Regions from separate parts of the Stenotrophomonas sp. 57 genome, predicted to be linked through region 1. Evidence: predicted binding sites of a transcription regulator. Region 1 holds the regulator's gene; each other region holds the start of a gene.

What was found. The regulator FliA, encoded in region 1, starts transcription of late flagellar genes. The targets are predictions, from matches to a motif close to TAAAGTTTNNCNNNCNNNGGCCGATAA.
Region 2: QP512_RS18190 (methyl-accepting chemotaxis protein) is a predicted target of FliA. The motif match lies at 3,726-3,752, and genes of this name have one in related genera.
Region 3: QP512_RS06145 (methyl-accepting chemotaxis protein) is a predicted target of FliA. The motif match lies at 4,609-4,635, and genes of this name have one in related genera.

The regions. Positions count from the first base shown of each region.
Region 1 covers NZ_CP127407.1:2,095,201-2,105,281, reverse strand. Annotated here, with positions in the region: gene flhF (flagellar biosynthesis protein FlhF) at 1-701, shown strand, start outside; gene QP512_RS09655 (P-loop NTPase) at 688-1,575, shown strand; gene QP512_RS09650 (RNA polymerase sigma factor FliA) at 1,572-2,315, shown strand; gene cheY (chemotaxis response regulator CheY) at 2,373-2,765, shown strand; gene QP512_RS09640 (protein phosphatase CheZ) at 2,765-3,370, shown strand; gene QP512_RS09635 (chemotaxis protein CheA) at 3,373-5,184, shown strand; gene QP512_RS09630 (flagellar motor protein) at 5,298-6,038, shown strand; partial or broken gene motD (flagellar motor protein MotD) at 6,040-6,885, shown strand; gene QP512_RS09620 (ParA family protein) at 7,061-7,843, shown strand; gene QP512_RS09615 (chemotaxis protein CheW) at 7,840-9,030, shown strand; gene QP512_RS09610 (STAS domain-containing protein) at 9,112-9,420, shown strand; gene QP512_RS09605 (response regulator) at 9,417-9,782, shown strand; gene QP512_RS09600 (chemotaxis protein CheA) at 9,828-10,081, shown strand, end outside.
Region 2 covers NZ_CP127407.1:3,956,260-3,966,340, forward strand. Annotated here, with positions in the region: gene QP512_RS18185 (sulfite reductase flavoprotein subunit alpha) at 1-1,031, shown strand, start outside; gene QP512_RS18190 (methyl-accepting chemotaxis protein) at 1,157-3,697, opposite strand; gene QP512_RS18195 (arylamine N-acetyltransferase) at 3,901-4,740, shown strand; gene QP512_RS18200 (hypothetical protein) at 5,211-5,372, opposite strand; gene QP512_RS18205 (hypothetical protein) at 5,426-5,656, opposite strand; gene QP512_RS18210 (response regulator transcription factor) at 5,679-6,317, opposite strand; gene QP512_RS18215 (histidine kinase) at 6,314-7,414, opposite strand; gene QP512_RS18220 (DUF2141 domain-containing protein) at 7,581-8,003, shown strand; gene QP512_RS18225 (carotenoid oxygenase family protein) at 8,030-9,553, shown strand; gene QP512_RS18230 (transporter substrate-binding domain-containing protein) at 9,616-10,081, shown strand, end outside.
Region 3 covers NZ_CP127407.1:1,333,416-1,343,496, forward strand. Annotated here, with positions in the region: gene QP512_RS06115 (hypothetical protein) at 1-758, opposite strand, end outside; partial or broken gene QP512_RS06120 (transposase) at 1,009-1,432, shown strand; gene QP512_RS06125 (hypothetical protein) at 1,416-2,531, opposite strand; gene QP512_RS06130 (hypothetical protein) at 2,531-3,154, opposite strand; gene QP512_RS06135 (hypothetical protein) at 3,362-3,661, opposite strand; gene QP512_RS06140 (barstar family protein) at 4,092-4,484, opposite strand; gene QP512_RS06145 (methyl-accepting chemotaxis protein) at 4,667-6,889, shown strand; gene QP512_RS06150 (glycine zipper 2TM domain-containing protein) at 7,053-7,421, shown strand; gene QP512_RS06155 (hypothetical protein) at 7,568-8,548, shown strand; gene QP512_RS06160 (hypothetical protein) at 8,552-8,944, shown strand; gene QP512_RS06165 (ABC transporter permease) at 8,990-10,081, opposite strand, start outside.

The sequences.
Region 1 (10,081 bases):
GCCGTGGCCTGATGCTGGGGCTGATCTCGCGCAAGCTGCCGATCGCCCCCGTCGACCCGCTGGAGGAAGGCGGCGTGATTGCCCTGGTCGGCCCGACCGGCGCCGGCAAGACCACCACCATCGCCAAGCTGGCCTCGCGCTTCGCCGAGAAGCACGCGCCGCGTGACGTGGCCCTGGTGACCACCGACACCACCCGCATCGGCGCCCGCGAGCAGCTGTACGGCTACGGCCGCCAGCTCGGCATCGCCGTGCACGAGGCCAACAGCGGCACCGACCTGGACCAGCTGCTGGAACGCCTGAAGGACTACAAGCTGGTGCTGATCGACACCGCCGGGCTGGGCCCGCGCGACCGCGCACTGGCCGCCCAGCTGCAGTGGCTGCGCGCCGCCCGCCAGGTCCGCACCCTGCTGGTGCTGCCGGCCAACACCAGCTTCGGCGACATGGACGAGGTGGTCCGCCGCTTCGGCGCCGCCAACCTGCAGGGCCTGGTACTGAGCAAGCTGGACGAGACCGGCCGCTTCGGCAACGCCCTGTCGGTGGCCGTGGACCATGCCCTGCCGATCACCTGGGTGACCGATGGCCAGGACGTTCCGGACGACCTGCACCGGGCCAGTGCAGCCAATCTTGTACTTCGCCTTGAAGATTTGCGCCGAGCGGCCGATATGCCCTGCAACCCGGAGTTGAACCATGCCGTCGCGTGAGTACGCCAAGCTGACCAAGACCTTCCCGCTGTCGGCCACCCGCAGCGAGCCGCTCGGCCCTGTGCGCACCATTGCCGTGACCGGCGGCAAGGGCGGCGTGGGCAAGACCAATGTCTCGGCCAACCTGGCCGTGGCACTGGCCGGCATGGGCAAGCGCACGCTGCTGCTGGACGCCGACCTTGGCCTGGCCAACATCGACGTGATCCTGGGACTGAACCCCACCTTTACGCTGGCCGACCTGGTCGCCGGCCGCTGCTCGCTGGACGACGTCATCGTCGAAGGCCCGAATGGCGTGCTGGTGGTCCCGGCCGCGTCCGGCCGCCGGCACATGGCCGAGCTGGCCCCGGCCGAGCATGTCGGCCTGGTCAACGTGTTCTCCGAACTGGAACGCGAGCTGGACATCATGGTGGTCGACACCGCCGCCGGCATCACCGACGGCGTGCTGACCTTCTGCCAGGCCGCGCAGGACACCGTGGTGGTGGTCTGTGACGAACCGGCTTCGATCACCGATGCCTACGCACTGATCAAGGTGCTGTCACGCGAGCGCGGCGTGGACCGCATCCAGGTGGTGGCCAACATGGTGCGCGATCCCAACGAAGGCCGCGTGCTGTACGAGAAGCTGACCCGCGTCTGCGAGAAGTTCCTTGCCGATGTCTCGCTGAACTACCTGGGCTGCGTGCCGCAGGATGACTGGCTGCGCCTGTCGGTGCAGCGCCAGCAGCCGGTGGTGAAGGCTTATCCGTCCAGCCCGGCCGCGCTGGCGATCACCGAGATTGCCCGCCGCACCGCCCGCTGGCAGGCGCCGACCGAGCCGCGTGGCGGCGTCGAGTTCTTCCTCGAGCGCATCCTCAAGCAGCGCGGGGTGGCCGCATGAAAGGCGCAGCCCAGTACCGGGAGGTCCAGCGCTCGGCAGCCAACGAGGTCATCGCCCAGCACTCGGATCTGGTGCGGCGCATCGCCCACCACCTGGCTGCGCGGTTGCCGGCCAGCGTCGAAGTGGACGACCTGATCCAGGCCGGCATGATGGGCCTGATCGAAGCCTCGCGCAGCTATGACGCCGACCAGGGCGCCTCGTTCGAGACCTATGCCTCGATCCGCATCCGTGGCTCGATGATCGACGAGATCCGCCGCGGCGACTGGGTGCCGCGTTCGGTGCACCGCCGTGCGCGTGACGCCGCCGCCACCATCCGCCGCCTCGAACAGAGCAGCGGCCGTGCCGCCAGCGCCACCGAAGTGGCCGCGGCGATGGAGATGCCGTTGCCAGAGTACCTGCGGTTGATGGAAGACGCCGCACGCGGCCAGGTGCTGAGCCTGGAATCGCGCATCGAGGACCAGGGCGAGCTGGACACCGTCGCCCAGGGCGGCCCGACCCCACAGCAGGTGCTGGAGCGCGGCGAATTCGGCCGCGAGCTGGGCAAGGCCATCGGCCACCTGCCCGAGCGCGAACAGCTGGTGCTCTCGCTGTACTACGAGCAGGAGCTGAACCTGAAGGAGATCGGCGCAGTGCTCGGCGTGAGCGAATCGCGGGTCTGCCAGATCCACGGCCAGGCGGTACTGCGCCTGCGGGGCCGACTGAAGATATTCGAGGCGGTCGACGCCGGCCTTGAAGAATGAACATCCCCGAGGCGGCTGCCCCCGGCCGCCCGGAATGAACAACAAAGGAACTCTGCTTTGAACAAGAACATGCGCATCCTGATCGTCGACGACTTTTCGACCATGCGTCGCATCGTCAAGAACCTGCTGGGCGATCTGGGCTTCACCAACACCGCCGAAGCCGAGGACGGGCATGCCGCGCTGTCGTTGCTGCAGAGCCAGCCGTTCGATTTCGTGGTCACCGACTGGAACATGCCGGTGATGACCGGCATCGAGCTGCTGAAGGCGATCCGCGCCGACGCCAAGCTGAAAACGCTGCCTGTGCTGATGGTCACCGCCGAAGCCAAGCGCGAGCAGATCATCGAAGCGGCACAGAGCGGCGTCAACGGCTACATCATCAAGCCGTTCACCGCGCAGACGCTGGAAGAGAAGCTGGGCAAGATCTTCGAACGCCTGGCGGCCAGCGCCTGATGGATACCACGGTCGACAGGAACGCCCTCGCCCTGCGCCTGCAGGAAGCCCTGGACGCGCTGGAGTCCGGTGACGAAGCCGCTTGGCGGCAACGCATCGACGGACTGGTCGCGCTGCGCACGCAGCCGATGATGAGCGGCCTTTCGCGGCTGGCCCGCGAGCTGGGTCAAGCGCTGGGTGAACTGCCGACCGTGCCGAGCGAAGCCGGTGAACTGGACGACGCCTGCGCACGCCTGGACCACGTGGTGGCGATGACCGAACAGGCCACCCACCGCACCCTGGACCTGGCCGAGGAATGCCGCAGCCTGACCGAACAGCTGCGCGCCGAAGGCCTGCAGCCCGGCCAGGACGCGCAGCTCGAGCGCATCCGCCACAACCTCACCGAAATCGCCCTGACCCAGAGCTACCAGGACCTGACCGGACAGATCATCCGGCGCGTGGTCGGCATCGTGCGCCGCGTACACGAAGGTTTCGGCGCACTCGGCCTGCCGCCGGAACAGCATCGCACCGACCCGGAACTGGCCGGGCCGGCATTGAAGGGACTGGACCGCCACGCGGTCTCGCAGAACGACGCCGACGACCTGTTGTCGGATCTGGGGCTGTAACCATGAGCGCGGTATCCGACGACATCACTGCCGATTTCATCATCGAGGCACAGGAAATCCTGGACCGCCTGGGCGAACAGCTGGTGTCGCTGGAGCAGGCGCCGCAGGACAGCGAGCAGCTCAACGCGGTGTTCCGCGGCTACCACACGCTCAAGGGCGGCGCCGGCTTCCTAGGCGTCACCGCCATGGTCGAGCTGTGTCACGCCGCCGAAGAAGCACTGGGGATCGCGCGCGCCGGGCAGGCCGTGCTGCAGGCCCATCACTTCGACGCCGCCCAGCAATCGCTGGACTACCTGCAGTCAATGCTCGACGCGGTGTCGTCGGGCACCGAACCGGGCTACGCCCCGCCGGAGCTGATCGCCCAGTTCGACATGCACGGTGGCGGTACCGCAGCCCCGAGCGCCGCCGCACCGGCTGCCGCTGGCGGCGACCTGATCACCGAAGACGAATTCGAGGCCCTGCTCGACCAGCTGCACGGCGGCAACGCGCCGACTGCGGTCGCACCGGCGAAGAAGGCCGACGATGGATTGATCAGCGAAGACGAGTTCGAAGCCCTGCTCGACCAGCTGCATGGTGGCGCCGCGCCCGGCAGCAAGCCGGTCGCTGCCCCGCCGGCGCCTCGCCCAGCGGCCGCCGCTCCGGCAGCCAAGCCCGCCGCCAAACCGCTGGCCGAAGCCGAGCACACCGTGCGCGTGGATACCAAGCGCCTGGATGCGATCGTCAACCTGATCGGCGAACTGGTGCTGTCACGCAACCGCCTGAAGACCCTGCGCGCACGCCTGCGCGATGAGGAGCTGGACCGCGCTGTATCGACGCTGGACATTGCCACTGCCCGCCTGCAGTCGGCGGTGATGCGCACCCGCATGCAGCCGGTCGGCAAGGTGTTCTCGCGCTTTCCCAAGGTCGCCCGCGATGTCGCCCGCTCGCTCAAGAAGGAAGTGGACCTGGAGCTGATCGGCGCCGAGACCGAGCTGGACCGCAACCTGGTCGAAGCGCTGGCCGATCCGCTGGTGCACCTGGTCCGCAACGCCATCGACCACGGCGTGGAAATGCCCGAGCTGCGCGAGGCCCAGGGCAAGCCACGGATGGGCCACGTGCGCCTGTCCGCCCAGCAGGAAGGTGACTACGTCAGTATCGAGGTGCAGGACGATGGCGCCGGCATCGACCCGGAAAAGCTGCGCGCCAAGGCGCGCGAGAAGGGCCTGATCGACCCGGAAGCCGCCGCCCGCCTGAGCAGCGAGGAGTGCCTGCACCTGGTGTTCCTGCCCGGCTTCTCGACCAAGCAGCAGGTCACCGATATTTCCGGCCGTGGCGTCGGCATGGACGTGGTGCAGTCGCGCATCCGCGAACTGAGCGGCCAGATCCAGATCCAGTCGGAACTGGGTCGTGGCAGCCGCTTCCTGATCCGCGTGCCGCTGACCCTGGCGATCCTGCCGACCCTGCTGGTGCAGGCCGGCGAGGACGTCTATGCGCTGCCGCTGGCCCGCGTGATGGAGGTGCTGCACGCGCCCCGGACCTCGCTGGGATGGTTCGATGGCCGCGCCGTGCTTGATCGCCGCTCGCACACCCTGCCGCTGGTCGATCTGCGTCAGTGGCTGGATGTGACGCCGGCCGCCTCGACCCTGCTGACCATCGTGGTGCTGCAGGCCGGCGAAGCACGCTTCGGCCTGGTCGTGGACCAGGTGCGCGGACGCGAGGAAGTGGTCATCAAGCCCCTGCCGAAGGCTCTGCGCGGCCTGCGCGGTTATGCCGGTGCAACCTTGATCGGCGATGGTCGCATGGCGCTGATCCTGGACGTGGACGGGTTGAGATGACCCCCGTCGTGGTTGCGCCGGGCCATGCCCGGCGACGCGGAAAACTGTGAACTCCGTTGCACCAGATTCTCCCGGTGTCTCAAGTCCCATTCATACAAGCCGATACCGGAACCATGGATAGACTCAGCCTCATTGGACTCTTTCTCGCCCTGGCCTCGCTGGTCGGTGGCAGCATCCTCAAGGGCGCCGGCCTGGCGTCGCTGTGGTCGCCTGCGGCGTTTGTGATCGTCATCGTCGGTACCGTGGCCGCGATCCTGCTGCACACCTCGCCGGCCGTGTTCAAGCATGCGTTCAAGATCGTGCGCTGGGTCGTGCGCCCGCCGCACAGCGATCGCCGCGAACTGATCCAGCAGATCGTCGAGTGGAGCAACATCGCCCGCCGCCAGGGCCTGCTGGGCCTGGAATCGCAGGTGGAAGCGCAGCAGGACCCGTTCCTGCGCAAGGGCCTGCAGCTGCTGGTGGACGGCGTCGAACCCGAATCGATGCGGCACATGCTGGAAATCGAACTGGGCAGCCAGGAACACCAGGACCAGGCCGGCGCCAAGGTCTTCGAGGCGATGGGCATCTACGCGCCCACGCTGGGCATCATCGGCGCCGTGCTCGGCCTGATCGCGGTCATGAAGAACCTGGCCGACCCGAGCAAGCTGGGCCACGGCATCGCTGCCGCGTTCACCGCCACCATCTACGGCATCGCCTCGGCCAACCTGCTGTTCCTGCCGATCGCTGCAAAGCTCAAGAGTGTGATCTCGCACAACACCCGCGACCGCGAGATGGTCATCGAAGGCCTGATCTCGATCGCCCAGGGCGAGAACCCGCGCAACATCGAAACCAACCTCTCCGGCTTCCTGCACTGACATGGCCCGCCGCAAGCACCACGAAGAGCACGCCAACCACGAAGCATGGGCGATCCCCTATGCCGACCTGATGACGCTGCTGCTCGCCTTCTTCGTGGTCATGTACGCGATCTCCTCGGTCAACGAGGGCAAGTACCGGATCATGGCCGACGCACTCACCGATGCCTTCGGGGGTGCGCCGCGCACGATCAACCCGGTGCAGGTCGGCAACAAGCAGGTGCAGGGCGGCGGCTGGGACAGCCCCTCGGTGATCAAGTCCGGCACCAAGATCGGCCCGTCCGCGCCGGCGCCCTCGCACGACCCGACCCTGCTGCCGTCGATGGCCTCGCAGATGCGCATGCCCGTGTCGGTGCACAACCAGGAGCAGATCGCCCGCGCCGAGCGCCAGCTCAACAGCATCGCCGACCGCCTCACCGCCGCGCTGGCGCCGCTGATCGACCGCGGCATGATCAGCGTGCGCCGTACCGAGCTGTGGATCGAGGTCGAGATCAACAGCGACATCCTGTTCCCGACCGGCTCGGCCGCGCTGGACGTGCATGCACGTCAGACGCTGGCCAGCCTGGCCGAGGTGCTGCGAGACGTGCCCAACAGCGTGCGCGTGGAAGGCCACACCGACAACGTGCCGATCGCCACCGCCACCTTCCCCTCGAACTGGGAACTGTCGGCCGGGCGCGCGGCCAGCGTGGTCCACCTGTTCGCCGACCAGGGCGTGCAGCCGTCGCGGCTGGCGATGGTCGGCTACGGCCAGTTCCGCCCGCGCGAAGACAACGACAGTGCGCAGGGCCGCAACCGCAACCGCCGGGTGATGGTCATCATCCTGGCCGACACCTCGCATTCGGTGGATCCGCTCGGCCAGCGCCTGAACGCAGCCACCGGCGCCACCGACAGCACCGCAACCGAACAAGCCGCCGCAACTCCGGCCAGCGTCCCCACCTCCCCCATCGCACCGGTGAAGTTGCCACCGGTGCCGGCTGGCAGCCGTGTCGGCGCCGCCGTTCCCCCGGCAATGAAGGAGTAAACCGATGCGCATCTGGGCAGTCGCCAACCAGAAGGGCGGAGTCGGCAAGACCACCACCACCCTCGCCCTCGGCCGCGGCCTGGCCGCCCTCGGCCATCGCGTGCTGCTGATCGATCTCGATCCCCATGCCTCGCTCAGCCGCGCCTTCGGCGTACCGGTGGACCCGCCGCCGGCCGGCGTGCTGGAACTGTTCGGCGCCCCGCCAGCAGATCTCTCCAGCCTGTGCCATGCCAGCAGCATCCAAGGGCTGGACTATGTCTGCGCGCAGTCGGCGCTGGCCACGCTGGAGCGCCGCAGCGCCAACCAGCCCGGCCTCGGCCTGGCCCTGCAGAACGCCTTGGCGCGCCACCAGGGCCAGCACGACTACATCCTGCTCGACTGCGCACCGACGCTGGGCCTGCTGATGATCAATGCACTGGCTGCGGCCGACCGCCTGATCATCCCGACGCAGGCCGAGCCGCTGGCCTTGCATGGCCTGGATGGCATGGTACGCACCGGCGAGATGGTCGAGCGCTCGCGCCGCCGTCCCCTGCCGATCTCGATCCTGCCGACCCTGTTCGACCGCCGCACGCGTGCCGGCAACGAATCGCTGCGCACCATGCAGGACCGTCACGGCGCACGCGTGTGGGAAGACGCAATTCCGATCGACACCCGCATCAGTAATGCCGCCGGCCTGACCCTGCCGAGCGTGGGCGAAGACTACCCGGGCCGTGGCCTGGCCGCCTATCGCCGCGCCCTGAACTGGATCCTCGGCGAGGATGCCCGCGTCCTGGAGCAGGCCGCATGAACAGCACCGGCGTACTGGACGATTACCTGGACGAGTTGCTGGGCGAAGCGATTGTGGCACCCCCGCCTGCCACGCCGTCACCCGATAGCGCCGGCCCCTGCCCGGCGAGCGAGGTAGCACCCGAGCGTGAGCCGACCTGGGACGACCTGCCCGCCGAAGTCATCTACGAGACGGACGCGGTCGTCGCACAGCCCGCTGCAGACGACGCAGCCCTGGAGGCCGCCTTCAACGCCGCATCGACGCCCGTGACCGTGACCGCGGCCGTGACCGACACGGAACGCGAGCCCACCTGGGACGACCTGCCCGCCGAAGTGATCTACGAAACAGGAACCGTCGCCCCAGCCGAGGACCCGGCCGCGCTGGAGGCCGCTTTCCAAGCCGCCACCGCCGGTAGCGCCGGGCCGCGCCCAGCGAGCGAAGCGGCCGCCGAACGCGAGCCGACCTGGGATGACCTGCCCGACGAAGTGATCTACGAGACCGACCCGGCCGACAGCCATCAGCTCGCCCACATTGACAGCCCGGGCCTGCAGGCGGCATTTGAAGCCGCGGCCGGTGGCGAGGACGTACCGACGCCGCCTCCGGCAGTCATCACGCCCCCGGCGCCGCGCCCCGTACCGGCCCCCGCCGCACGCAGCGCGGTCGCGCCGCCCCCACGGGTGGCCGTGGATGCCCCTGCCGGCAACCGCCCCAGCAGCTGGCAGGAGCTGCAGGCCCAGGCCCACCAGCCCGCCAGCAGCCCACACCCCCAGAACCGCCGCGCCGGCGAGCGCACCTCACGCTGGCTGCGCCTGCGCTGCGGCACCCAGGCCTACGCACTGGAGCTGCTGAAAGTGCAGGAAGTGGTGTTGCCGGTGCCGCTGCTGCCGTTGCGCGGCACCGCACCAGCGATGCTCGGCATCATGAACCTGCGCGGCCAGGTGGTACCGGTGATGGACCTCGGCCTGCACCTCGGCGCCGCGGCAGCGGAGGACGACGCCCAGACCCGCATCGTGGTACTGGAAGAGGACGGCGAGACCATCGGCCTGCGCGTGTCGGCAGTGGAAGACGTCGCCAACCTCACCGATTCGCAGATCGAACCGCCGGATACCGCCCGCATCTGCCAGATTTCGAACGACCTGTTCCGCGGCGTGGCACGCGTCAGCCAGCGGCCGATGATCCTGCTCGACGCCACCCGGCTGCTGAGCTGACCCGACGCACCGCGTCGATTCCTCTAAAGAACCCCGCCGGGGTGCCGTTATGGATCACGGAACCGTTTGTCCGGAGCAACGATGAGCACTGTCGAACTGGGTGAGGATCTCGGCATCGAGAGCAGCACCGAGCTCAAGAACCGCCTCGCCCCGCTGGTGGCGCAGGCAGGCGAGCTGACCCTGGATGCAAGCCAGGTCGCCCGCATCCACACAGCCGCCGTGCAGGTGCTGTGTGCCTTCGTGCAGGCCCGCCGCGAGGCAGGCCTGGGCACCGGCTTCCACGGTTGCACCGCAACCTTCCGTGACGCCGCGCGCCTGCTGGGCGTCACCCAGGCCCTGGGCCTGGACGTAACCCATGACAACCTGAAATCTGTGGAGAACGCTGCATGAGCGCACGTATCTTGGTGGTGGACGATTCGGCGTCGATGCGCCAGATGGTTTCCTTCGCCCTCACCTCGGCCGGTTTTGCCGTCGAAGAAGCCGAAGACGGCGCGGTCGCGCTCGGTCGCGCCAAGGGCCAACGCTTCAATGCGGTGGTCACCGACGTCAACATGCCGAACATGGACGGCATCGCGCTGATCCGCGAACTGCGCCAGCTGCCGGACTACAAGTTCACCCCGCTGCTGATGCTGACCACCGAATCGGCCGCCGACAAGAAGTCCGAAGGCAAGGCCGCCGGCGCCACCGGCTGGCTGGTCAAGCCGTTCAATCCGGAACAGCTGGTCGCCACCGTGCAGAAAGTGCTGGGCTGATCGCCCGGCACCGCTCCCCCTCTTCGCTTCCGGACCACCACTGCCATGAGCATGGACCTGCAACGCTTCCACGCCACCTTCTTCGAGGAGAGCCGCGAAGGCCTCGACGCGATGGAGGCTGGCCTGCTGGCCCTGGAATCGGGGCAGCAGGACGCGGAGATCATCAATTCGGTATTCCGCGCCGCCCACTCGATCAAGGGCGGCGCCGGCACCTTCGGCTTCGATACGATCGCCGGCCTGACCCATGTGCTGGAAACGCTGCTCGATGAGCTGCGCGCCGGCAAGCGGGCGCTGGAAGG
Region 2 (10,081 bases), 1.9 Mb from region 1:
TGTTCGAGCGCATCGATGTCGATGCCGCTGCGGTACCGGCGCTGCGCCAGTGGCAGCAACAGCTGGGCGCTTTGACCGGCATCGCCACCGATGACAGCGTGCTGCCGCCCGCCACGCAGATGCACGAGTGGCGCCTGCTCGGCCGCGACCACCTCAACCCGGGCAGCGTCGGCGGTGCGATCTGGCGCATCCGCCTTGCGGCGCCGGCGGAGGTGCGGTGGCAGGCGGGCGACATCCTGCATATCGCGCCCCGCCACGATGCGCGGCACGCCAGTGCGGTGCTGAAGGCACATGGACTGGACCCGCTGCAGCCACTGCTGGCCGACGGCGCAGCACGCACGCTGCTGGCCCTGGCCAGCGAACGCGAACTGCCCGATGCCGATGCTGCGCTGGCGGTACAGGATCCGTGCCTGTGGCTGGCAGGGCTGCCGATGCTGCCCGGACGCGAATATTCCATCGCCTCGTGCACCGAGGATGGCGCGGTGGAACTGGTGGTGCGGCTGGTGCACGACGACACGGGACGCGCCGGGCTCGGTTCGGGCTGGCTGTCGCTGCATGCACCGATCGGTGCCAGCATCGTCGCCCGCGTGCACCGCAATCCCGGCTTCCACCGCGTTGCGGGTGCACCGATGGTGCTGATCGGCAATGGCACCGGCATCGCCGGCCTGCGCGGCCTGCTGCGCGAAGCCGCACACGCCGGCGAGCAAGGACACTGGCTGCTGTTCGGCGAACGCCAGCGTGCGCACGATTTCCTGTTCGCCGACGAGATCGAGGCCTGGCAGGCCAAGGGTCATCTTGCGCGGGTGGACCTGGCGTTCTCGCGCGATGGCGACGGTGGCTATGTACAGGATCGCCTGCGTGCGGCGGCCGATGCACTGCGCGACTGGATGCAGTGTGGTGCCGTCATCCACGTGTGCGGTTCGCTGCAGGGCATGGCCGAAGGCGTGGACCAGGTGCTGCGCGAAGCGCTGGGCGATGAAGCAGTGGAAACACTGCTGGAGAACGGCCGCTACCGCCGCGACGTGTATTGATTCCTGCCAGCGCGCATTGGCGTGAGCCGAGCATGGGCTCGGCTCTACAGCGTTTCCCGGGCCTGATGATGTAGAGCCGAGCCTGCGCTCGGCTGATTCCCCGCCGGCCCACAGAACAGCACCGCCTAGGCCGCTGCGCGTGCCGCCCGCTGTTCCGGCTGCAGCCGGAACGCGCCAACGGCTTCCGCCAGCGCATGCACCTGCACCTGCATCTGCGCGGTCGAGGCACCAGCCTCTTCCACCAGGCTGGCGTTGCGCTGGGTACTGGCTTCCATCTGCACGATGGTCTGGTTCACCTGCGCGATGCCAGCATGCTGGTCCTGCGATGCACTGCGGATACCGGCCAGCAGCTCGGCCAGCTGCTGCACGCTGCCAACGATCTCGCCCATGGTGGTACCCGCCTGCTCGGCCTGCCGGTTACCCTGGCCGACCCGCGCCACCGAATCCTCGATCAATCCCCTGATCTGCTTCGCCGCCTCGGCACTGCGCTGGGCCAGCAGGCGTACTTCTGCCGCCACCACGGCAAAGCTGCGGCCCTGCTCGCCCGCGCGTGCCGCCTCCACGGCCGCGTTGAGCGCAAGGATGTTGGTCTGGAAAGCGATGCCATCAATCAGCTGGGTGATGTCGCCGATCCGTCGCGAGGCCTCGCTGATGCCCTGCATGGTCGCGACCACCTGGCCAACCGCCTCGCCGCCGCGCTGCGCCACCGCTGCGGCACCCTTGACCAGCGCGTCGGCACGCCCTGCGGCATCCGCATTGCGGCCAACGGTGTCGGTCAGCTCATGCATCGATGCGGCCGTCTCTTCCAGGTTGGCCGCCTGTTGTTCGGTACGCTGCGAGAGGTCGTGATGGCCGGCGACGATCTCGCCGACGCCGGTATCCAAGCTGGACGTGGCGTGCTGGATGCGGGTGACGATGCGGCCGAGCTGTGCGACGGTGGCGTTGGCATCGTCGCGCATGCGTGCGAACACCCCCTGCAGTTCACCCTCCATGCGCACGCTGAGGTCACCGCGGGCCAACGCAGCCAGCAGCGCCTGCAGGTCGCCGAGATTGGTTTCAAACGTCGCCAGCAGGCGGTTGATGCTGGTCGACAGGGTGCGTACGAAGCCCTGCTTGCCCTCCAGCGCGATGCGGCCGTGCAGGTCACCGTGCGCGGCGGCATCGACCAGCGCGGCCACTTCGGTTTCCAACAGGGTTTCCAGCGCACGGCTGCGCCATTCCACCGCCACGCCAAGGAACTGCGCTTCGTCGATGATGGCGTTGGCGATCAGCTGGTAGCGCACGCCGGCATGGCCGATCTCGCGCTCCTCGCGCTGGCGCACACCGGCCAGGCCGGCCAGGGCCGGATGCAGGTGTACCGCGTCGCTGCCCACCAGATCCTCGTACCGCAGTCCAAGCAGCTGCAGCAGTGCCGGGTTGGCGTAGGCGACCTGTCCTTCCGCATCGATCACCATCAGGCCGGTCTGCGCGCTGTCCAATGCCCGGCGCACGCGGGTGTTGCCGCGCGCCACCGCGCGCTCGGTCTCGATGCGCGCGCGCAGGCGCTGCTGCATGTCGACCAGGCGCTGGGCCAGCTGGCCGATCTCGTCGTTGGTGTTGTAAACGCGCAAGGTGGTGTCCAGGCGGTCGTCAGCGATGTCGCTGGCGAAGCGCAGGGTGTCCTGGATCGGCTGGCGCACCGCGCGCAGGACCAGCACCAGACTGGTGATCAATACACCGGCAACCAGCAGCAGCGTCAGTGCGAACAGCACGCTCATGGTGCGCGCGCCCGTCTGCTGCCGTGCCTGCGCACTGGCCAGCGCCGCGACCTGCGCCTGCTGGAATGCGGCCAGTGCCGGTGCCACGCCAGCGGCGGTTTCCAGCAGTGACTGTGCCTCCACGTCCAGGCCTACACGGGCCGCGGTATAGCCCAGCAATGCGATCTGGTAGCTGTCCATTCCGCTGCGCAGGGTGTCCTGCACATCGGTGGACAGGCCCGCCAGCGCCAGATCAAACGGCAGTTTTTCTTCGCTCGCACGATCGGCATGTGTGGAATCACCATCGAGCAGCAACAGCGCTTCCTGACGGCGCATCTTCTGCAGGGACAGCGCCAGTGACGGCCGCTGCTGGGCGTCCACCTGGGTCTGCAGGGCATCGGCCGCCTGCTGCAGCTGCGCGGCAAGGCCAGCGTCACCGCGCCCCATTTCATCGACACGTTCGAACAGCGCCACCACACCCTGCGAGAACGCATCGGCGGCTTCGGTCAGCGCCTGCAGGGCCTTGCGCCGGCTGGCATCCATCGGCATCGCGCGCAGCGCCCGCAGGTCGGCCTGCAGGGCGTTCTGGGTCACCAGCAGCTGGTCGCGGTCGGCATCATTGAAACTGCGTGCATACTGGGTCTGCAGGCGGCGCGCTTCGGCCACCCGTGTGGCCAGGCTGGCGGCCAGATCACTGCCGTGCTGGTAGCTGGCCTGGTCGCGTGCAGCCTGTGCGCTGGCGTGGCCGGTCCAGGCGTAGACGGCGGCGATCGCGACCAGCCCCAGGCCGCATACCCACAGGGTCGCCTTCAGCTTGTTGGCCACGCTGAGGCGGTGCGGCTGCAGCCACAACAGCAGGTCGGGGGACGCCGAGCGCCACGTGCCAAGGCGCGTGCGCAGGGACCGGAGGTGGAAAACAACGGCCGACATGACAGACTCCAGGCGGAAAGACGCATCTGTATCGGCCAGATCTGAAGCAACTTTAGGAATTCTTTGGTTCGACCGCGCCGATCGCTGGCGGACACGGCCTTTGTACCGGGCACAGGCGACGGGGGGATGACATCGCCGCCGCGCTTGACCTCAACCCCGGTTGGGGGAACACAGTGGACCTCCCTCCCCCGCCCGGTGCCGCCATGACGACGCTTGATGTCCCCCGCTACCTGCAGCGCCTGCAGCTGGATGCGCCACCACCGTTGACGCTGGCGGGCCTGACACTGCTGCAGCAGCGTCACAACGCACTGTTGCCGTTCGAGACCCTCAGCTGCCTGTTGCGCGATGCGGTGCCGATCGACCTGGACAGCGTGCAGCGCAAGCTGCTCGACGACCGCCGCGGTGGGTACTGCTTCGAACTCAATGGCGGCCTGCTGGCCCTGCTGCAGGCACTGGGCTTTGATGCGCAGCCTCTGAGTGCGCGCGTGCTGCTGGCAGCGCATGACGGCGAACTGACCGCGCGTACCCATCTGCTGCTGCGCGTGCATGTGGATGGGGACGACTGGCTGGTGGATGCCGGATTCGGCAGCCTGACCCCGACCGTACCGCTGCGCCTGCACGATGCGCAGCCGCAGGCCACGCCGCATGAGCGCTATCTGCTGCAGCGTCTGCCTGACGAGGGCGACTTCGTGCTGTCAGCCGAATCCAGCGACGGCTGGCGGGCGATGTACCGCTTCGATCTGCAGGCGCCTGCACCGATCGACAACGTGGTGGGCAACTGGTACGTATGCACCCACCCCGATTCCAGCTTCCCGGGCCAGCTACGCGTGTCGCTGACCGGACCGGACTGGCGCCGCACCATCGGCAGCGGCAACTACACCGAGTACCGCCCCGGGCAGGCGCCGGACAAGCGCCCGCTGCATGATGTGGGTGATGTGCGTGACGTACTGCAGCAGCGCTTCGGCATGCAGCTGCCGGACGACCCGCGACTGGACCCGGCCATCAATGACTGGCTGCAGCGCTCGCGCGCCGCGACCTTGTAGGGCCGAGCCCATGCTCGGCTGAGCTGGAGCGGCTGGGCCAACAGCAGCCGAGCGTGGGCTCGGCTCTACAGAGCTGCGCGCGTCTGCAGCGCAATGCGGTTGCCTTCGCTGTCGCGGATCTCGGCACCGAAGCGCAGTTCGGCATCTGCCTCCAGGGCGCGCGCAAGGCGGGTCTCAGCGCTCGCGTGCCGCGATCCTGTAGAGCCGAGCCCATGCTCGGCTGAGCTTGGCGCGGCGGGGCCAACAGCAGCCGAGCGTGGGCTCGGCTCTACAGAGCTGCGCGCGCCTGCAGCGCAATGCGGTTGCCTTCGCTGTCGCGGATCTCGGCACCGAAGCGCAGTTCGGCATCTGCCTCCAGGGCGCGCGCAAAGCGGGTCTCAGCGCTCGCGTGCCGCGATCCTGTAGAGCCGAGCCCATGCTCGGCTGAGCTTGGGCGGCGGGGCCAGCAGCAGCCGAGCGTAGGCTCGGCTCTACAGAACTGCGCTGGCCTGCAGCGCGATGCGGTTGCCTTCACTGTCGCGGATCTCGGCACCGAAGCGCAGTTCGGCATCTGCGTCCAGGGCGCGCGCAAAGCGGGTCTCAGCGCTCGCGTGCCGCGATCCTGTAGAGCCGACCTGTAGAGCCGAGCCCATGCTCGGCTGAGCCTGGCCGGCGGGGCCAGCAGCAGCCGAGCGTGGGCTCGGCTCTACAGAACTGCGCGGGCCTGCAGCGCGATGCGGTTGCCTTCACTGTCGCGGATCTCGGCACCGAAGCGCAGTTCGGCATCTGCCTCCAGTGCGCGCGCAAGGCGGGTCTCAAGGTTGTCGACGCCGAGGTAGATGCGCACGCCCTGGTTCACCCGCAGCCATTGCTGGTAGAACGCGATGGCACGGGCCAGGTCACTGGCGGGGATCTCAGCGTTCAGAATCGGGTCCACGCGCTTTCCAGGTTCCGGCAACTCAGATGATGCGCAGGGTAATCGCCTTCAGCACCGCGCGGGTACGGTCGCGGGTGCCGAGCTTGTCGAGGATGGCCGAGACATAGTTCTTCACCGTGCCCTCGGCCAGGAACAGGCTGCGCGCGATCTCCTTGTTGCTGTAGCCACCGGCCAGCAGGCGCAGGATCGCCACTTCGCGCTCGCCGAAGGTGTCGGTGGGCGGTGCTTCATCATGGAAGCGGTAGCGCGCGCGCACGGGCTCGGTGCTGACCGGCAACAGCAGGGTTTCGCCGGCGGCGACGCGCTCGATCGCCTCGCGCAGGTCGGCCGGCGCCGCGTCCTTGAGCAGGAACCCCTGCGCTCCTGCCTCGCTTGCGCGCAGCAGAAGATCGCTTTCATCGAAGGTGGTCAGCAGCAGCAGCGGGGTTCCATCACCGCGTGCACGCAGCTGGCGCAACGCTTCGATGCCATCCATCCCGGGCATGCGGATGTCACTGAGGACCACGTCCACCGGCTGGGTGGCCAGCGCATCCAAAAGCGCCTGGCCGTCTTCAGCTTCCAGCACCACGTCCACGCCCAGCCCCTGCAACAGCGCACGCAGACCCGCACGCACCAGCGCCTGGTCATCGGCCAGGGCAACGCGGATCGCGGCGCCGCTCATGCCGGCACCCAGGCAGTCAGGTGCATGCCACCCTGTGCGGTGCGGGCCAGTTCCAGCTGGCCGCGCACCGCCGCCAGGCGCTCACGCATGCCGGCGATGCCGTTGCCCTCGCGGATACGCTCGGCGCGCTGGCCGTCATCACGGATGTCGATACGCAACCGGGCGTCCTCTTCGTTGATCGTCAGCCATACGGTGTCTGCGTTGCCATGCCGGGCGGCATTGGTCAGCGCTTCCTGTACCAGGCGCAGCACGGTCTCTGCCAGCAGCGGGTCGGTCACGCGCACGCCCTCGCCGATACGCAGTTGCAGCGTCGGACGCGGGAACGGCGCGGCCAGGGCGTGCAGTGCGGTCGCCAGATCGAGGCCGCGGTCGTCACGCATCGATTGCACCACCTGGCGGATGTCGGCCAGCAGCTCACCGGACAGCTGCTCGGCCAGCACCAACCCTTCGCGCCCGGCCAGCACCGGATCGGCCGCAAGCGCACGCAGGTTCAAGCGCATCGCGGTGAGTTTGTGGCCGGCCACATCGTGCAGCTCGCGGGCCAGGCGCAGGCGCTCGGCGTCGCGAGCACTGTCGGCCAGCAGCGCACGCGTAGCCAGTAGATCGGCATTGACGCGGGCCAGGTCGTCACGGGCCAACGCGGTGCTGCGTGCGTAGTGTGCGGTCAGTGCCGCGAACGCCTGGAAGCCGCCATACAGCAGCACCACCAGCAACGGCTGGGTGAAGCCACTGTGGCGCAGCACGAGATACATGGCGAGGTTGGCCACCAGTGCAATCCCCAGCACGAAGCGCGGCGGCCAGTGCTCGGCCAGCTGCGCGACCAGCACCACCAGCAGCACCGGCGCGGTCCCGGTACGCGGCTGCAGGGCGACCAGCGCGATCGCCAGCACAGCCTGCAGCACCGCAGCCAGTGCACGCACGCGGGTCGGCATTGCCGCCCATCCGTGCACCACGAACAGCAGCAGGAACATGCCGAGCAACGCTTGGCTGCGGCCGGCAACGGGGCCCTGCACGCCGAATGACAGGCCCACCACCAGCACGGTGACCAGGCCAGCGAGGCTGAGGGGACGCAACAGGTGGCGGAACAGGCTGGGCATGACCCGATGCTGACGGCCGCGACTGCAACCGGCAATGGGTCCGATGCAGAAAGTGACTTCTGGCACGTCGGATCGATGACCTCTGGCCCTGAACCCGGCGCCGTGCCCCGCGCAGACTGGCCCCACACCGCGGCACACCACCACGTCCTCTTCCGGAGCTACTGCCATGATCCGAATCGCCCTGCTCAGCACCGCCCTGACTGCCCTGGCCCTGGCCGGCAGTGCCCATGCCGCCGACCTGGCGGTGACCGTGCACGATGTCCGCGTGCAGACCGGCACCCTGCGGGTCGCTCTGGTCAACAGCACGGCCGCCTGGGACGGCAAGGCCGCACCGGTGCAGGCACAGCAGGCCAAGCCCAGCGGCGACAGCGCCCACTTCGTGTTCAAGGGCGTGCCCGCCGGCAGCTACGCGGTGCTGCTCACCCACGATGAGAACGACAACGGCAAGCTCGATACCAACCTGGTCGGCATGCCGGTGGAAGGCTACGGCTTCAGCAACAACCCGCAGGTGATGCGCAAGCCGACCTTCGACGAGGCGCGCGTCGACGTGCCGGCCGCCGGCGCTGCCATCGACATCACCCTGCGCTGATTCCTGCATCCAGACCCGAGGCCATCATGGACCGTCGCCGCTTCCTCCGTACCCTGCTCAGCAGCAGCGCCTGCCTGGCCCTGGGCGCCACCGCACTGCGCAGTGCGCCGGCCTTCGCCGGTGACCCGGCCCGTTTCGCGCAGGGCCTGCAGGAGCACCCGTGGCTGCTGGGCTGGCGCAGCGCCACCAGCGAGAGCCTCGGCCCGGCCACCGTGCAACTGCAGGGCCGGCTGCCGGCCGGCCTCGCCGGAACGCTGTACCGCAATGGCCCGGCCTGGACCGAGCGTGATGGCTTCCGCTACGACCACTGGTTCGACGGCGACGGCATGGTGCATGGCTGGCGCTTCAACGGCGATGGCAGCCTGACCCACCACGGGCGCATGGTCGCCACGCCGAAGTTCACCCGCGAACAGAAGGCCGGCCGTTTCCAGTACCCGGCCGCCGGCACCAGCGTTCCCGGCGCACTGGCCGTGCGCAACAACGATGACGCCAACGTGGCCAATACCTCGGTGACGATGATCAACGGCCGGCTGTTCGCGCTCTGCGAATCCGGCTCGGCGTTCGAAGTGGACCCCGATTCACTGCAGACGCTCGGCCCGGTCACCTGGCGCCCGGACCTGGCGGCGCTGCCGTTCTCCGCGCATCCGTTGCCCGATCGCGATGGCAGTGTGTGGAACTTCGGCTCGATCAGCCTGATGGGAGGCCATGGCCTGCTGGTCTGGCACATCGGCGGGGACGGCCAGCTGCGCAGCGCCAATGTGATCGAAACGCCGGAACACGGCTACCTGCATGCGTTCGCGATGACCGGGCAGCACCTGGTGTTCGTGCTGATGCCGTTCGACTTCACCGGCACCGGCGGCAGCTTCTTCGAGCGCATGCAGTTCGCGCCGCAGCGCCCCGCGCGCATCGCGGTGGTGGCCAAGGACGCGCCGGACAAGGCGCAATGGTTCGAGGCACCGTTCGCGGCGATCTACCACTTCGGCGATGCCTTCACCCGCGATGGCGGCATCGTGCTGCGTGCGGTGCGTCACGACGATATCAACGAGGCGCGCTCGCCGATGAAGGAGGCGATGGCCGGGGACGGCGCCCACGCCGCGAACAGTGGTGCCAGCCTGGTCGAGCTGCACCTGGACCTGCGCCAGCGCCGCGCGCGCTGGGAGACGCTGGGCATCAGCGCGGTGGAGTTCCCGCTGTTCGACCCGCGCTCCGCCAACACGCGTGGCGCGCGGCTGTACGCCCCCACCATCGACGGCCCGGCTCATGCACCGTACTTCAACGCGGTGGCCGCGTTCGATATCGAGCGCGGGCGTCGCCAGCTGTGGCACTACGGGCCGGACATCATGGCCGAGGAGCACGTCTTCGTACCGCGCCCGGGCAGCCGCAACGCCGATGACGGCTGGCTGGTCGGCACCCTGCTCGACCCGGTGAACAAGCGCAGCGGCCTGGCGGTGCTGGATGCGTGCCATGTGGATGACGGCCCGCTGGCACAGGCGTGGTTGCCGTATGCCGTGCCACTGGGCTTCCACGGCACCTTCGCCGCGCGCGGCTGAGTCCACGCCGCGCGGACACCCTGGCAGGCATGCTGGAGCTCCCCTGCACCGCGGAGCCCTGCATGTCCCTGGCCGACCATCGAAGTGCGCTGGCACCGCAGGGCTTCCTGCGCGTGGCGATCAACCTCGGTAATCCTGTACTGGCACAGGGCGATGCACGCTCGCCGCGCGGGCCGTCGCTGGAACTGGCCACCGCATTGGCGCAGCGACTGGGCGTGCAGGCCCGCTTCACCTGCCACGACGCAGCGGCCTCGGTCGTTGCTGCGGCCGCCGAAGACGCCTGGGACCTGGCCTTCCTGGCGATCGATCCGGCGCGTGCCGACCGTATCGCCTTCAGCGCGCCCTATGTGGAAATCGAAGGCACCTACCTGGTGCGTGAGGACAGCCCGGCGCAGCAGGTGGCCGATCTTGACCGCGAGGGCCTGCGCATCGCGGTCGGCCGTGGCGCAGCCTACGACCTGTTCCTGAGCCGCGAGCTGCGCCACGCCACGATCGAGCGCGCGGACACGTCTGCGGCGGCCATCGACC
Region 3 (10,081 bases), 760 kb from region 1:
TACTTGGCATCCTTGGCGGACTCCGCGGGAAGGTTCAACAGCACGTTCGCCAAGGTTGCGATCGATTCATCGGACAAGCGGAACGACGCAGGAAGCCCACTCAAGCCTGCGTGTTGATTCTCCGCGATCCCTTCTTCAATGGCTCGAACAAAGTCAGCCACGGACGGGCGTGAGGTCTGGGACATGGCCGCCGAGCGGGGGTCATGGGAGTGCACATTGGCATTCTCTGCGTCAGTCCCAATGGCCCGAATCATTTCCGAGAGGCTTGGCCAATACTTCAGGTCGAACTGACAGAGGTTTTCCAGCCTTTCCTTCAGGAAAGACTTGTAATGCCCATTACATTCGCTGGCCCGGTCGATGACTTCGACAGGGTGATACAAGGTGTCACTGCTGAACGGTCCGCGGTTGTTTATCTGTTCCCTTTCTTCCAGTAGTTCCGCCATGTGATCCGCCAGGCCAGCAATGGCCTCATTGACTTTGTCCAAGCGCTTGCGGGCTGAACGATCGGCGATGTTCTTCTCGGGCGTCCAATGCGCTCCAGTGGCGAGCACGCAGAACTCAAGAAATACCTTCCACTCAATGCCGTCAAAACCCAGGGACCGCTCAAGTTCCTGGTAGACCGAGCGAAGTTCCAGTCCTCGGCTGAGCATATTCCGAGCCACCTCACTTTCCGAAGGAACGATGTCTTCGGCCTCGTTTCGGCGGATCTGCTCCTGTAGAAAATCTTCACATTTGAGTTGGGCGTTGTTCAAAGACACTGCGGTGCTTCCTGGCTTCAAGTGGCTCCAACGATAGGGGGCATGTCGAAACCCGTCGACATCTGAAACGCGATTTCCGATCTGGCTTTGGGATCCTGACTCTGACTGCTGCCCGCGCGGGAGGGATGAACAGGTAGTCCAGCAGCCCCGCGAGCCACCAATGTAGGGTTCGCCTTGCCCCGCCGCTGGGGGTTCCGCCCGTTCTCATGGACAGTTAAAAGAAGGCCGACTCCGGCCATGAGGAGTGTTCATGTCAATACGTAGGAAGTTCAGTGCCGAGCTCAAGCGCGGTGCGGTGGAGGAGATGAGCCAACCGGGCATCAGCTACGCCTAGGTGGCCCGGGAGTTGGAACCCGCGACAGTCTGCTGACCCGCTGGAAGCGCGAGGCGTAGAACTCGGAATCGGCCGCCTTCGATGGCAGCGGAACGCCACGTGACGAAGAGTTGACTCGAATCAAGCGCGAGTTGGCGTGGGTAAAGCAGGAACGGGGTCTTTTGCGAGAAGCGGCGGCGTTCTTTGCAAAGGGATCATCCTGAGGTATCAGGTGATCGAACGTTGCCTCAACGAGTTCCCAGTCTGACTGATGGGCCGCTGCCTTAAGGTAACGACCAGCGGCTACTACGAGTGGAGTATGCGTACCTCGAGTGCCCGGAAGGTCATAAGTGAACGGATCTAATGAGTTGGCGCCGCTCGCTGTGGTTGTTCGCAGGAAGTCCGATGCTGTTCTCGTTTGCGACGGCTTCAAGTAGCCTGTCTACTTCACAAGAAAGGGTCAACAAGGAGCTCCACTTGGCTGGACTGTCAAAGATGAATCGCGTCCCATCCGGTACGAGTAAAAGCTTTGCGTAATCGGGACGATGATACAGGTCGTCAAGATGGCGCTGAGTCTCCGCTAAGACGGCGAGCTCATACGAATGTCCGGTCCGCAGAGCTGCCATGTCGGCGTGGAACATGATGGCAGCAAGGTCGAAGCTCGTGAGCATGATGTCCTGATCCGCGTCTGCCTTGATATTCTTGATGAGTCGAATGGCTTTCTTCAAAGAACCCATGGCAACAAGGTCTCGATCTGAAACTTCCTTGATGTGCTTAAATGGGTAGTTAGTCATCGTGGCATTGTTCTTCTTGTCCAAGATGATGACCCCCCGATCATGGAATGCTCCACTACGTTGGTAATCGGCAGAGTCATACCAATGGGAAGGCACAACATCAATTGAGCGGGGAAGAGAGCCGCCTGAGATCTTGATCGCTTTGCTCCCGCGCTTATCTACTGTCGCGGCTGGAAAGGCGCTTTCGAGCTCGGATTCTTCTTGTGCGCGCAGGTCTTTAAGTTGCTGCAATGAAGTTAGGGTTGTGGGGTAGTAGGCGCCTGATGTTCCTCGCGGACCGCTGGGGTCGTAGCTCAAAAATTGCGATGAGATAAGAGTAAGAAGATCTACATCGCTGACGCCACGAATGTGCACATTGAGTGGTACGGAGCCTTGTAGGTGAAACTCAAGCGTGAACCGTTCGATGCGGTTTCCTAGCTGCTTCGCTACACGCAGGGCGGTCTCTATGCTGATGCGCGTGTAGTCTGCGTCGACTTCCTGCATCGCACCCAAAACATAGCGAGTGTTGGGCTTGCTGGTTGCTTTTGTCTCCCAGGCCTCCTGCTTCCAAATCTTCTCTATGTACTTGGCCAGCGCAGCGCTATCCTGCGCCATGAGGTTAACTCGATCTTCGCCACTGCGTCGCGCTTTCAGTGCGGCAATACGCTGATCAACGGTTCTTGCCATTACTGCCTCCGAAGTTTGAGGGTGCCCGACGAGTGGCGGCCGTCACCGTTGAAATAGTCGCCCTTGCCAGTTTTAAGATCTTTAGCAAAGACCAGTTTTGCAAACCCCCGATGCGCATTGAGCTCTGTTCGGCCGGGCTTGGGGTCGTTGCGATAGCTGTAAAGCAGAACAAATCCTTCGATGGGGTCGGAAACGAGTCCGGCAACGTCGCTGTTGGACTTGGACAACCCAGCGTCGAGGTGGATGCGCACCTTGTCCCAATCTTGGGTGATCGTCATGGTTCCCTGCCAATCAACGGCCAGTGAGTCAGGACGTGGAAATGGATGGCCCTCACAGATCCAAGTTCCCGAGAGATCCGCAACCTTCAGCCACCCTGCGACGAGCGGCACACGCCACATCCAGCGGCGGAAGATCAGGTATAGAACGGTATAAACCGTGCCCGCACCAGCTAGAGAGAGGATAACGGGCGGCAGGTTTGCGCCAAGCCCAAGCCCCTTTGCGAGGTCTACGGCTTCGAGGAGCGCCCAGACCAAGATCCCTGAAACCACTGACGCGGTCCTGGCGAGATATTTTCCGATCTGCGCCCGATTGACACCGCCAAGCACCACATACTCGTGATCCATTTTGAGTCCCCTGTGTTCCATATGCGCACGATATCGGGAAATCGTCGCAAAAGGCGCGACTGGGTGCGTTTTAATTGAGGCCGATAAGAGGGGTGAGGGCGTGACCTGCGAATGAGCGGAGGTCACTTCCTTCCAGCTGCCACTGCACCTTAGCCGCTTTCCTCTGCAGTAGTAGGCGGAGGGCGAAGCTCCCCGCCTGGGATCGCCTCATCCAGGGTAATGCGGCGACAACCGATTCCAGTTGTCCACCACCCATGTCGTAACGGTTTGGCGTCCGGGTGCAGTGGACTTGAAGTGCTCTTTCAGCATCCACTCAACAATGAGACGGGTCTTGACAGGGAGGTCGACGCCATCTTTGCCGGTCAGGCTGTTGAGATAGAGCAGCATCTCATAGCCCTCATTGCGGCTGAGGTGATGGGCGTCGTCCGCTATCAGCTTAGGATTGTCGCCCTCAGAGACTCTCCAGCTGTATTCATAACGAAGTTCGGAACGCTTGATTGCAGGCATAGCATCGAGCTCCTAAAGATCCGGTTTGGATCAGGGGGGACTTGAGGCCGCCTGCAGCGGCAATCAAGGGGATGCGTCTGATGGTGTTGTCCTGGACGGCAAGCCGTCCACGCCACCAGTGGAGAGGGAGCCTGGCGTGGATTCATCTACCTGTTGCGGAATTGTTGCGACAGCCCTTCCTGCAACTCAACAACATTCGATTCCGTTGCTGCACAAAGGGATTTTCCCATAACATCTCGCTGCGCCCGTTCTGCTTCATCAGCGGGGTGTGTTCGGCGGACTTGTCTTTGGACATGGGACTCGTGGATCAGGGCATCCGGTCGCGCCGGAAGGCGGCGACGGCGGAGCAGGTACAGGGCCGTCCATGGTAACTGCTGGGGCTGGGGGACGCCGCTGCCGATGATGAGCCAGGTACGTGCGGGGCACGCAATCAGGCCGGGATGAGCGTGATCTGCCGATGGCTGGCGAATATCTCCATGACGATCTCGAAGTAGGTCTGGCCATCGCCCCGTTGCAGGGCCTCCAGCTGGTGGCTGATGGCCTGCGCATTGAAGTGACCCGGCCCGTCGAGTTTTGCCTGCAGCCAGCGGCGGGTGGCATCCACGCCCAAGGCCGCGCGGCTGTTTGCGATGTCGCGCCAGACGAGGGTGGCCTGATCGTGGCCAGCCAACGCGCCATAACCGCCATGCAACAGATCGTCCAGGGCATCCAGGCTCGGCCCGAGCTGCCAGTCCTCGCCGGCCATGAACACGCGGTTGAGTTCGGCATAGAGGCTGTCGATGTCCTGGATCGCGCCGCCTTCAATCTGCAGGGTAAGGGGCATGAAAGAATTCCTGGCGTGCGGAGTGAAAGATAATAATATTGAACATGAATTCGGGTTGAGGGGTATTTTTCACGCTTTCCCGCACAGTTGAAGATATTCACGAAGGTATATGCGGAAAAGCTCTTAAAGATTCTCCCGGTCGAGCCGCCACCGATCGTACGGCCACGATCAAGGGAATTGAGATGCTCGCCTTACGCAACCTCCGAGTGGGATCCCGGCTGGGTGCCGGGTTCGGTCTGCTGCTGCTGTTCATCGTGGCCATCGTTGGCCTCGTGCTGTATGGAAACCACCTGAAGTCCGCCCAGTTCGAGAAAGTGGTGGACGTCAACATGGTGAAGATGCGGCTGTTGAACGACATGGTGGATACCAACAACGCGGTGCTGATGCATCGCCGGCTGATGGTGATCAAGCGCGGCGAGGATTTCGACAAGGATTATCAGAAGGCGCAGGAGCTGTCCCAGACCTACGATCGTATCTGGGCCAAGTACATCAAGATTCCACGTGATGCCACCGGCGATACCCTGGTGGCGAAGATCGAGGCGGCGCGCAAAGCCACCGACGCTTCCACCGAGCACCTGCATGAGCGCATGAAGGCCGGCGATTTCGACGGCGCGGCCAAGGAACTGCTGGCCGAACATGGTCTGGCGACGGCCTGGAACGAGGCAATCTCGACCCTGCTGCGGCATCAGGAGGCACTGACAGCGCGCAGCCGCGAGGAATACCGCTCGACCGAATCGTGGACCGGCACGTTGTCGATCGTGTTCGGTGTGATGAGTCTTCTGCTCGGCTCGCTGGCGGCATGGGCGATCACCCGCAGCCTGACTCGTCCGCTGGCAGGGGCGGTGAAGCTGGCCGATGGTATTGCCGGTGGGCGCCTGGACAGCAGCATCGACGCGTCGGGCAACGATGAGGTCACCCAGTTGCTCCGATCGATGCAGCGCATGCAGGCACAGTTGCAGTCGGTGATGGCGGCACAGGGCGAACTGGCCCGCCAGCACGATGCCGGCAGCCTCAGCTACCGCATGGACGAGAGCGCCTTCCCGGGGGACTACGGCCGCATGGTGCATGACACCAATGCGCTGGTTGGCTCGCATGTGCAGGTGCAGAATCGCCTGATCGAGGTGATGAAGCACTATGCGCGCGGCGACCTGTCGGTGGACATGGACCGGCTGCCGGGTGAGAAGGCGGCGATCACCCAGGCGATGGACGAGACCAAGGCCAGCCTGGCGGCGATCAACAGCGAGATCCGCCGGCTGGCGACCGCGGCCGCCGCAGGGGACTTCAGCCTGCGCGGTGACGAAGATCGCTTCGCCTACGATTTCCGCGACATGGTGGCCGGGCTCAACCGGTTGATGCAGACCACCGACGAGAATCTGGTACAGGTATCGACCCTGTTGCAGGCGATCTCGCGCGGTGACCTGACCGTACGCATGCAGGGTGACTTCCACGGGGTCTTCGCCCGCATGCGCGATGACTGCAACGCCACGGTCGATCAACTCAAGCAGATCGTGGGTCGTATCCAGGCCAGTGCCTCCAGCATCACTCTGGCGGCAGGCGAGATCGCGTCGGGCAACACTGATCTGTCGCGGCGCACCGAGCAGCAGGCGGCCAACCTTGAAGAAACGGCCGCATCGATGGAGGAGCTGACGTCCACGGTGAAGCAGAACGCGGAGCACGCCCGGCAGGCCAACCAGCTCGCCATCGGCGCGCATGGCGTTGCATCGCAGGGCGGTGAGGTGGTCGGGCAGGTGGTGATCACCATGTCGGCGATCGAAGCGTCGTCGAGGAAGATTGCCGAGATCATCTCGGTCATCGACGGTATCGCCTTCCAGACCAACATCCTGGCGTTGAATGCCGCAGTGGAAGCCGCGCGTGCCGGCGAGCAGGGCAGGGGCTTTGCGGTGGTGGCCAGCGAAGTGCGCACGCTGGCGCAGCGTTCGGCAGGCGCGGCCAAGGAGATCAAGGGCCTGATCGAGGATTCGGTCGGCAAGGTGGCCGATGGCTCGGCGCTGGTCCGCCAGGCAGGCACGACCATGGGCGAGATCGTCGCCTCGGTGCAGCGCGTGACCGACATCATGGCCGACATCTCCGCAGCCTCGCAGGAACAGAGTTCCGGCATCGAGCAGGTCAACCAGGCGGTCGTGCAGATGGACGAGACCACCCAGCAGAACGCCGCACTGGTGGAAGAGGCGAGTGCCGCGGCCCGTTCCATGGAAGAGCAGGCCAACCTGTTGACCGAAGCGGTGTCGGTGTTCCGCACCGGCGCGGCCGCGGCGGCCGCGTCGGTTCCGCGGGCGCTTGCGGCAGTCGCAGCGTCGGTCACCCCGGTGAGGCGTCCGGCGGTGCTGTCACCGCGCATCGAGCCGACGCTGGCCGCCAATGCAGGTGGGTGGGAAGAGTTCTAACAGGTGAGCCTGCCGGCAGGGAGACGGCGCCCATCGCGATGGCTGGTCGCGATGGGCGCGATTTTTCCTGAACGCGCGATGGCCATTGAGGCGCCCGGCACGCGTATTTCACTTCCGGTTGCCAACCGCGGGAGGACACTGGCGCCATACCGGACCTCAGGAGATGGCCATGAAGACCTCGACCCGACTGCTTGTGCTGGGCACCCTGCTGGCGGCAACCTCTGTTGCCGGTGCGCAGACCTACGGGCCGCGCGACGAAGGACGCAAGTTCAATGACGGCAGCCGCGTGGTCTGCAAGAACGTGGAAGTACAGCGTAATTCGCGCGATCCCAACCGCATCGCCGGTACCGCCACTGGCGCCGTCATTGGTGGCCTGCTGGGCAACCAGGTGGGCGGTGGCAACGGCAAGAAGCTGGCCACCGTGGCCGGTGCCGTAGCGGGCGGCGCTGCCGGCCGCCAGATCCAGGGCAACAGCCAGCAGAAGAACGGCGACCGCGTGGTCGAGCGCCGCTGCGAGCGCGTTTACCGCTGACCGATGGTGCCAACTGCGTAGTCCGCCTTCCGCAACGCAGTATCTCGGAACGCCGGCCTCGTGCCGGCGTTCCTCGTTGTGGGGCCCCGTATCGCCGGCCGGTGTGTCGCGCCTATACTGCGCCGACCTCCAAGGATGAATGCCCTGTGAACGAATTGCCCGTCGCAGAGTCGCACGTTCCGGTTGCCGACCGCGAGCCCGGACCCGAGGCGAGCACGCGCTTCGGTCGGCTGCGCGAGCGTACCGATGAGTTGGAACTGTTCATTTCCGGCCTGCTGGCGTTCGCCCTGTTGGCGGTGCCTGGCTACCTGTTCGATGCGTGGGCGCGCAGCAGCCTGCACACGGAAGGCATGTACTTCCAGGTGCTGTGGTTTGGTTTCAGCATCAGCGTGGGCATGTGTTACGTGCTGGCGGTAGCGCTGATCGCGCATCTGACCGTGCGCGGGTACTGGATAGGCCTGATCGGGCTGAAATCGCACTTTCCCAAGGGCATCGACTGGGAACGGCTGCCGCAGATGGGCCCGGTATCGCGCGCTTTCCTCAAGGCGCGCGACGGTGGCCTGGACGGCAGCATCGAACGCGCTGATCGTTTGGCCACCATGCTCTTCTCCACCACGCTGCTGGCGGTACAGACGCTGGCCGGTACTCTGGTGGTGGCCGTGCTGACGTTGTGCGCGGCGATGGCGATCAGTGCGCTTGCCGGCGGTTCCGATCGTGTGGCCATGATCGTGGTCGGTACCGTGCTGGCCAGCCTGCTTGTACTCGCACTGGTTCCTGCACTGCTGGAGCGTGTCATTGTGCGCCGGCAGCGGCGCGACCGGCCCTATGACGGCCTGCAGCGGTGGCTGCAGCGCTTCCTGGCAGGCCTGCAACGGATTCCCCTGCTGCGCCTGATGCAGACCATGCAGTTGACCCTGCAGAGCAACCTGCGCTCGCGTTCGTTCATGGCGGTCTATCTGCTGGCGGTGATGGTGGCCATGGTGCTGGGCGGGGTGCAGGTGCTGGGTTCAGTGAAGTTCTCGCTGTTCAACCGCTACCAGGTGATGACCGACGAGGCCGTCGAACACGGCATGTTGAGCGCGCATTACGAATCGATGCGTTCGGCGCACGATCAGCTGCTGCCGTAGCCGATGATCCCGTCGGACACTATCAGTGGTTCACGCCTGCGTGTGTTCATTCCACACCGCCCCCAGCGCGACAACCCGCTGGCGCGCCAGCACTGCACCGCCTTGCCCGCCGCACGCAATGAAGCGACTGGCGCAAAGGCTGCCAGCGCAGCGGTGGAGTGCCTGTCCCGGTTGTGGCAGGTGCAGCTGGATGGCACGCCGGTTGACCTGCACGACTTCATGCCGATGGAGCGCCGCGATCTCGACATGCGTGGACTGGTGGGCTATCTGCCCATGGCGACGCTGGCACCCGGTCGCCATGACCTGAGCCTGGTCTGGAATGCCGAAGGGGGCGAACGCGGCCCGGAGCGACGCCGCGAGTACCGCATCCCGTTCTGGTACGCGCCCGACCCCTGAAAAGGGCGCGGAGGGGATTGAGTCGCAATCCCCCGACCTTGCCGTTTACGACTTAATCCCGTCCGTCCCCTTTCTTTCGAGGAGGCGCCAGGCGGCGAGGCTGCCGTAGAGCAGCAGCAGGACGGTGAGGGTGATCAGTTCGTGGCCGACTTCAGCCAGGCGGGCGTCCATCTGGTTCAGGCGCACCATCAGGTTGATGCCCGAGGTGGTCGGCAGCAGCTGCGCCAGCCAGACCAGCGGTTGCGGCGTCATCACCGCCGGCCACGACAGGTTGGCCAGGAAGAACAGCGGGATCGAGGTAGCGATGATGTATTGGAAGGCGCGTTCGCGGGTGCGGAAGAAGCTGCCGACGAACAGGCCGAACGCCACCGTGGCGGCGATGAACAAGGTGCCACCCAGCAGTTGCCCCAGCGGATTGCCGCCGCGCGGATAGTCCTGCACCCACGCGGTGAAACCGGCGTAGTAGAACAGGCCGAACAGGCCGATCAGGCTGAAGCCCAATGCCATGCCCGCCAGCGTTGGCGGGTCAAAGCGCAGGCGCCGGCCCAGCGCGAGCCGGCGGCCACCGAGCAGCACGCCGATGCCCATCAACAGGGTCTGGTGAACGATCAGCTCGGCCACGCCGGGCACGATGGCGCTGCCATAGCCTTCCTGGGTGTTGTACAGCGGGCGCTGCACCAGGGTGACGGGCGGCGCCTGCGGCGCGCCCATGAAGGCGGCCTGGCCGACCACCGCGTCACGTCCGAACGCGCCCAGCGCGTCGGCCACGCTGCCCAGCACCCAGCTGGCGCGGCCCAGGTAGGCGCCGTTGCCGAGCAGTACCAGCTTGGCCGGGTGCCCGCGCAGGATGTCGCGCTCCAGGTTGGCCGGAATCAGCACGATGCCCTCGGCATGGCCGGCTTCCAGCTGCTGGCGCGCGCTGTCGGTATCCGCTGGTTGCCCGACCACGCGTGCGACCCGCAGTGCATCGAGCTTGCGCAGCAGTTCGCGGCTGGTGGCGCTGTGGTCTTCGTCCACCACCAGCACCGGCAGGTTGCCGGCTACCTGGTGGCGGTACGCGGCGGGGTAGAAGAACGAGTACAGGATCACCGCGCCGACCATCACCACGATCGCGTAGCGGTCGCACAGGACCGCCAT